DNA from 2 places in the Neobacillus sp. NPDC093182 genome. Region 1 is predicted to be linked to the other one. Evidence: riboswitches for the same ligand, from Rfam matches in the RefSeq annotation. Region 1 holds a riboswitch; the other holds the start of a gene.
The links. Region 1 has a riboswitch for glycine ahead of glyA (serine hydroxymethyltransferase). Riboswitches for the same ligand answer to the same signal wherever they lie in the genome.
Positions count from the first base shown of each region.

Region 1 (4,204 bases):
ATTTTGATAAACTAGTATATATTTATATTCATACTAGCGGATGATTATTGTGGGAGAGACTAAACGCATTGTTTAGCACCGAAGGAGCAAGTCCCAAAATTGGGCTCAATCTCTCAGGTAAAAGGACCACAATAGGACGCGTCTCTGGAGAGCGCCATGTGCCACCAAAGGAGTTAAACTCTCAGGTAAAAGGACAGAGAAAAATAGGGATACGCCTATTTTTCTCTGTCCTTTTTTTGTGGAGAAAAATAGAGAAAAACAGAAAAAGGAGGGTGTTAAACGCAAAACGAATAGTTGGGGAGTCCATATTTTTCGGTTTCCAATAAGGTTGATCAGGTAAAGTATTTACTTTAAAAAATGTAAGCGCTTATTTCTGCCGATTTGACTAAGTAAATTAAACTTTTATAGGGATATTACCTATCCTGGAAAAGAAGAAAGAGGGGATTCATTTGCAGGAACAAAAATTGTCGCGGGGTTTAAAAAACAGGCACGTTCAACTTATCGCTATTGGCGGGGCTATTGGAACAGGATTATTTCTAGGAGCAGGAAAATCGATTCATTTAACAGGTCCATCGATTTTATTTGCGTACTTGATTACAGGTACCATTTGCTTTTTAATCATGCGTGCACTCGGAGAACTGCTTCTATCCAACTTGAAATATCATTCTTTTGTTGATTTTGTTAGAGACTATTTAGGTAATATGGCAGCATTTATTACGGGATGGACCTACTGGTTTTGCTGGATTTCCATCGCAATGGCCGATTTAACAGCCGTTGGTCTCTATACACAGTTTTGGTTTCCGGACGTACCACAGTGGATGCCAGGATTAATTGCACTTGTCGTTCTGCTCTTTATGAACTTAGCAACCGTAAAGCTATTTGGCGAAATGGAATTCTGGTTCGCCTTAATCAAAGTCATTGCGATTCTTGCACTAATTGTGGTTGGGATATTCATGATCGTTAAAGGCTTTTCCACAAATTCAGGCACATCTAGTTTCACGAATTTATGGAGCCACGGCGGCATGTTCCCGAATGGCATTAATGGTTTTATTTTGTCATTCCAAATGGTAGTGTTTGCGTTTGTTGGGATTGAACTTGTTGGCCTTACAGCAGGTGAAACAGAAGACCCAGAGAAAGTAATCCCAAAAGCAATAAATAATATCCCTATACGAGTTTTGATTTTCTACATTGGTGCCCTCATAGTCATCATGAGTATTTATCCGTGGAATGCGATTGATCCAGCGAAAAGCCCATTTGTCCAAGTCTTTGTGGCAGTTGGCATAGCAGCAGCGGCTGGTATTGTCAATTTTGTTGTCCTAACCTCAGCAGCATCGGCTTGTAACAGCGCCATCTTCAGTACAAGCAGGATGGTATACGCGCTTGCCAAAGACAAAAATGCACCTGTACCATTAGCGAAACTGGATTCCCGTAAAGTACCTTCCAATGCATTGTTCTTCTCCACTATAGTCATTCTAATTGCCGTTATATTGAACTATGTGATGCCAGAAGGAGTTTTTACGCTGATTACAAGTATTTCTACTGTATGTTTCCTCTTTATTTGGGGAATTACGGTCATCAGTCATTTAAAATACAGAAAAACCAGACCAGATTTAGCGAAAGTGAACAAATTTAAATTACCGCTCTATCCATTTTCCAATTACTTAATCCTTGCTTTCTTAGCGTTTGTGCTAGTTGTACTTGGGCTTGCGGAAGACACTCGTATCGCCTTATTTGTAACACCTGTTTGGTTCATCATGCTGATAGCGATTTATAAGATGATGATCAAGAAGACAGATGATGTGGAGCAGGAGAATCAACAAGAAGTAGTAGGAAATTAGGCGGATTTTTTAAAATAAAAATGTTTCCGCTTACAAAAAGCTTGACTTGTATAAGTGTTACTATTATTCTGAAAATAATAAAAATGAATAAGCGGAAGATGGTTGTGGGAGAGTGCAAATTTACACGCCACCGAAGGAGCAAGTTCCAAAAAGACCCTTGGAACAAATCTCTCAGGTAGATGGAACCACAATTGGACGCAGCTCTGGAGAGCGCATATACGTTATATGCCACCAAAGGGGAAGGTTCTTAATCGGACTTAAACTCTCAGGTAAAAGGACAGAGAAGGGTAGAAGAAAGCCTAGTGCTACCCTTTTCTGTCCTTTTTTGCGTGCAAAAAAAAGGTTCTAATCACAGAAGAGGTAGCCAATACAACAATCAAGGGGGAAACGGGAATGAGTTTACAACAAAATGATTCCACTATCTTTGAAGCAATTCAGAAAGAGCAGCAGCGTCAGCATCAAACGTTGGAACTGATTGCCTCTGAAAATTTCGTAAGTCAAGATGTTTTAGAAGCAATGGGAAGTGTGTTGACGAATAAATATGCGGAGGGCTATCCAGGGAAGCGTTACTATGGTGGATGTGAATTTGTCGATGTGGCAGAACAAGTTGCCATTAACCGCCTAACTCAGTTGTTTGGTGCTAAATATGCCAATGTTCAGCCTCACTCAGGTGCGCAGGCAAACTTCGCTGTATTTTTCGCTCTCCTTCAACCTGGTGATAAAGTGATGGGGATGAACCTCTCACATGGCGGACACTTAACGCACGGAAGTCCTGTTAGTGTTTCAGGAAAATGGTTTGAGGTAGTGTCCTATGGTGTCAGAGAAGATACTCAATTGATTGATTACGATGAACTGGAAACGATCGCGAAAAAAGAAAAACCTAAATTGATTATTGCCGGAACAAGCGCTTACCCTAGAACGATTGATTTTGCACGGTTTAGACAAATTGCAGATCAAGTTGGCGCAAAATTAATGGTGGATATGGCGCATATTGCAGGACTAGTTGCAGCGGGTCTTCATCCATCACCGGTTCCTTATGCGGATGTTGTAACGAGTACTACGCATAAGACGCTCCGAGGACCGCGCGGCGGCATTATTTTAACAAATGATGAAGAAATGATAAAAGCCATTAATAAATCGGTGTTCCCAGGAATTCAAGGCGGACCGCTGATGCATATTATTGCGGCTAAGGCCGTTGCATTCAATGAAGCATTGCAGCTAAGCTTTAAGGACTATGCGAAACAAATCATTGTAAATGCAGCAACATTAGGAGAAACATTAAAAAAGCAAGGCGCAGCGCTTGTTTCTGGTGGAACCGATAATCATATTGTCCTATTAGATTTACGTCCGTGGAATTTAACTGGAAAAGAAGCAGAAAAGTTATTAGAAGAAGCCGGCATTACGGTTAATAAAAATACGATTCCATATGATCCAGAAAAGCCATTTGTAACGAGTGGTATCCGCATGGGAACTGCGGCTTTAACGACGCGTGGTATGAAGCAGGATGAAATGGTGAAAATCGGGGAAGTCATCGCAGCTGTTCTGAAGAGCAAAGGCGACAAAGTCGTTCTTGAGAAAGCAAAAGAAACAACCAAAGCCATTTGTAGTGCCTATCCGTTATTTCAACAGGCAATCACAGTATAAGAAGGGAGCATGAGGATGGAATTTCAGAGTTGTTTTGACATTATTGGCCCTATTATGGTCGGACCGTCGAGTTCACATACAGCCGGTGTCGTATCGATTGGGAAATTTATTTATGAACTTGTAGGAGATTATCCGCAAGAGGTCAATATTGTATTTTATGATTCCTTTGCTGAAACCTACCAAGGACATGGAACAGATAAAGCACTTCTTGGCGGATTGCTTGGGATGGACACCGACGATACAAGGATAAAACATTCATTGGAGTGGGCAAAAGAGGCTGGGATGCAGTACCATTTCGAATTTGAAGATAGCTGTGAGTACTATGATCACCCGAATACAACTTTGGTAACAGTGAAACACGATGATCGTCTTATAAAGGTTGGTGGTGCGTCACTTGGTGGCGGCTTATCCAAAATCTTTATGATTAACGAGATGATGGTAGATATTCGTTTAAGTGCAGGCGATGACTTTACGGTCCTTGCCCGTTCTTACCAACCAAGAGGGAAAGTACTGATGGAGGCAATATGATGAAGATACAGTCCATGAAAGAGCTGATTGAGGTTTGTGAAAGAGAACAAAAAACCATTGGTGAAATCATGCTAATGATGGAAACAGAAAAATCAGGAAGAGACAAAGAGACCATTATTAGCATGATGGAAGAGCGCTTGCTCAAAATGAAAGAAGCCGTTGATAGCGGTATAAAAGATGCCTCAGCCGCACCA
Region 1 covers NZ_JBIVOI010000007.1:105,381-109,584, reverse strand. The annotation lists glycine riboswitch at 41-139, shown strand; glycine riboswitch at 142-200, shown strand; gene ACIQAA_RS14265 (amino acid permease) at 450-1,838, shown strand; glycine riboswitch at 1,934-2,036, shown strand; gene glyA (serine hydroxymethyltransferase) at 2,232-3,482, shown strand; gene ACIQAA_RS14255 (serine dehydratase beta chain) at 3,498-4,010, shown strand; gene sdaAA (L-serine ammonia-lyase, iron-sulfur-dependent, subunit alpha) at 4,010-4,204, shown strand, end outside.

Region 2 (4,204 bases), on a different contig from region 1:
GCGGGGCCTGTACAGAGGCATGTCCGGTCAAAATTCCACTGCATCAGCTTCTTCATAAACATCGCCAAGTCATCGTGGAAAAAGAAGGACGAGCTCCGATCTCTGAAAAGCTTTTGATGAAGGCATTCGGTTTTGGTGCATCCTCCCCTGCTCTTTATAAATTTGGTTCAAAACTGGCAGCGCCGGTAATGTCGCCATTTACGCAGGATGAAAAAATCTCAAAAGGTCCGGGCCCTTTAAAAGCATGGACAGAATCAAGGGATTTCCCTGCACCAAATAAAGAAAGATTCCGTGATTGGTTTAAAAATCGTCCGAAAGGTGGAAATCATTCATGATAGGTACCATACAGAATCGCGATGCATTTTTAGGAAAAATAGCCAGCCGGCTAGGCCGTAAACAAAAAATGGAAATAGAAAGACCCATCTGGAATTTTCATCCCCAAGATGAAGTTCTAAAAGGCAGCTCACAAGATGAGCTTGTGGACGTATTACGGGAACAATGTAAAAATATCCATACGAATTTTGTCATGACCTCAAGTGCTAATCTATCTGACTCATTAAAAGAAGTGGTAAACCACAATGGCGGCGGCCCAATTGTCACCTGGAAAGATGAACGCTTTTCACAATTTGGCCTCGAAAAATTAATGAAGGAAGAATGGCCTCAAGAGGGAATTGATCTTCATATTTGGGATCATACAAAAGGCGAAGAAAATATCGCAAAGGCCGAGGCTGCAAATATCGGAATTACGATCAGTGATGTAACATTGGCGGAATCAGGCACAGCCGTTCTCTTTAGCAGCAAGGATAAAGGGAGAACAGTCAGCTTTTTACCTGCGACTTCCATCATAATAATCCCGAAAAGCAGCATCGTTCCCCGCATGACACAAGCGGCCCGTATCATAAATGAAAAAGTAAAAAACGGCGAACAAATCGCCTCCTGCATTAACTTCATCACAGGACCCAGCAACTCAGCAGACATCGAAATGATCCTAGTTGTTGGCGTTCATGGACCCATTAAAGCAACCTATATCATTGTAGATGATATTTAAGGTGACAGGATAGGAGAACCACCCTGCTCTAACGGCGCAGGGTGGTTTTCTGTTTTTCTAAAACATTTATGCTGATAGTTTGATATCTTTTTCCTTTTTTCCTCTATTGGAATACAAAATAAATAATAGTATAAACCATAGAGGTGTCAACAATAAGGAAGGACGTGTTTCTTCGGCAGCCAGCATAATGATAAGAATCATAGCAAACAACGTTAGGACCGCATAATTAATAAATGGTGTGAATGGTGCTTTAAATGTTGATTTAGCATGTAATTGCGGGCGTGTTTTCTTATACTTTATATGACAAATTAATATAACACCCCAAACCCAAATAAAACAAATGGCACTAATGGTTGTCACGATTCCAAAAGCTTGTGCCGGAATAAGTTTACTCAAAAGCGCACCGACCGATACCACAAGCGTGGATGTCCATAATGCGTTACTTGGTACATAATTTCTATTCAGTTTTGCAAAATTAGATGGAGCCTGATTATTTTTGCTTAAATTGAAAAGGATCCGGCTTGTTGAAAACAAACCGCTGTTGCAGGCAGAAGCGGCTGAAGTTAATACAACAAAATTAATAATTCCTGCGGCAATAGGAACTCCGACCAAACTAAATGTTTTTACAAATGGGCTTTCTGCTGCATTTAGCTGGGTCCAGGGATTCACACATAGTAGGATAATCAATGCACCTACGTAGAAAAAAAGAATTCTTGCAGGAATTTTATTAATAGCCGATGGGATATTCTTTTCTGGATTGGAGGTTTCCGCTGCCGATACACCCACTAGCTCAACTCCCACATATGCAAATACAACCATTTGGAATGATAGTAAGAAACCTGAAATTCCGTTCGGAAACAGTCCTCCATGTTCCCAAAGATTTTGAATTGTTACCGTTCCAGCATCGGTCTTGAATCCCATCACAAGCAATATAACCCCAATACCAATTAATACGAGAATAGTAATTACTTTTATTAAAGCAAACCAAAACTCCAATTCACCAAAAAGCTTTACCGTTAATAGATTAAGTCCTAATAAAATGATTAATGAGATGATAGCAGGTACCCATTGCGGAATGTCAAACCAATATTGTATATAGACTCCAACTGCAATAACATCAGCCATAGCAACCATAATCCAACAAAACCAATATGTCCATCCTGTTATAAATGCTGCCCGAGGTCCAAGATAATCTTCTGCAATATCGGTAAACGATTGGTAACCTGCTTTAGACAACAGGAGTTCCCCTAGCGCCCTCATAACGAAAAAAACGGCGATACCCACGATTAAATATGCAAAGATGATGGATGGACCTGCCAGTTGTATCGCTTTACCTGACCCTAAAAATAACCCAGTGCCAATGGTTCCGCCAATGGCAATTAATTGAACATGCCGATTTTTTAAATCCCTCTTTAATTCTTGCTGTGCCAAAACAAATTCCTCCCTAAAACTACTTTTAATGTGAAACGATGAGCAATAGATTTACCCAATAAAAAAAAGAGATTGGATGTTCTCCAATCTCTTAGGTCTAAGAATAACAAATAATAGTTGTCATGCTAATGAATATCAGCATAACAAATAAATATTCAGTACTCTTCTGTCCTTTTGCCTGAGATTGTGAACCCTTCGGCGCCGCTAAAATTCTAGCGGTCTCTCCAGAAGCTGCTCCTGCTATAGTTTGATCCATAGCATTCATAGCTGCTAATTATTAAATTTTTTATTGCGATAGTATTTTCAATATTTTATAAGTTTAATAGTAATTAAATACTTTGTCAACAACAACAAATAACACTCTGTTTTTTCAAATGATTAACCTAATACTCAAACCAATTATTATCCACCACTTTTTTATACCAATAATAACTGTCTTTTTTCCAACGTATTAAGGTATTAAAATCAACATGGACAATTCCAAACCTCTTACTATACCCTTCTGCCCATTCAAAATTATCCAACATAGACCACAAGAAGTAACCTTTAATATTCACTCCTGATTCTATAGCTCTGCTTAAGGCTGTTAAATGCTGCTGAAGGTATTTAATTCTCCTGTTGTCTTTTATAGTGCCGAAGACAGGCTCATCATTGTAGCATGCCCCATTTTCAGTAATATAAATGGGTACATTTCCATATCTTTCTGTCACATATGTTAATACTTTATAAAATCCTTCCGGATAAACTGGCCACCCTATATCGGTACGTTCATATCCCATTTCTACCGTTTCACAATTAAATAGCCCAGTATTCTCCTTATATCGTCCAATTTGACCTGCATAATAATTAATTCCTAAAAAATCAATTGGCTGTTGGATGATTTCCATATCGTCTTCCTCTATAGAAAGCTCCACACCTTTCTCCTTAAACCAGTCCACTAAATGCTGAGGATATTCCCCTTTAAACACAGGATCCATAAACCATCTAACTTGATGATCAATCTCTCTGTAACATGCCTCAACATCTTCTGGCCTATTGCTAAATGGTTCGAACCATGTTGTATTTGGAGCATAGCCAATTTCACCATTTATGCCAAGCTCTCTAAATTTTTGAACAGTCCGGCCATGGGCCACCAATAGATGATGAGAAATATCGGTCGCTAGTTGTAAGTCTGTATTTCCAGGCGCATGGGCACCTGCATAATTAGCAATATATGAAATACATAATGGTTCATTTAGCGTAATCCATTTTTTTATTTTCCCATTAAATTCCTTAAACATCGTCTCTGAATATTCCACAAAAGCTTCAACACTATCACGGTTTGCCCAGCCGCCTTTGTCTTGTAAAGCTTGTGGAAGATCCCAATGATAGAGTGTACACATTGGTTCAATTCCATTTTCTATTAATTTATCAACAAATTTATGATAGAATTCTAATCCCTTACGGTTGATATCACCTGTACCATTCGGAAAAATACGGGGCCAGGAAACTGAAAATCGATAGGTATCAATCCCCAGCTCCTTCATCATTTTAATGTCTTCCTCATATCTATGGTACGAATCACAGGCAACGTCTCCGTTATCTCCATTTACCACCTTTCCAGGTGTATGGGAAAAGGTATCCCAAATTGAGAGTCCACGGCCATCTTCAAAGGCTGCCCCTTCGATCTGATAAGAAGCAGTAGCGGTTCCCCACTTCATGTCCTTTGGAAATTGAATAATTGTC
Region 2 covers NZ_JBIVOI010000006.1:20,170-24,373, reverse strand. The annotation lists gene ACIQAA_RS12435 (LutB/LldF family L-lactate oxidation iron-sulfur protein) at 1-335, shown strand, start outside; gene ACIQAA_RS12430 (LutC/YkgG family protein) at 332-1,048, shown strand; gene ACIQAA_RS12425 (amino acid permease) at 1,115-2,479, opposite strand; glycine riboswitch at 2,636-2,717, opposite strand; gene ACIQAA_RS12420 (GH1 family beta-glucosidase) at 2,863-4,204, opposite strand, start outside.
Region 2: another riboswitch for glycine. It lies ahead of ACIQAA_RS12425 (amino acid permease); the one in region 1 lies ahead of glyA (serine hydroxymethyltransferase).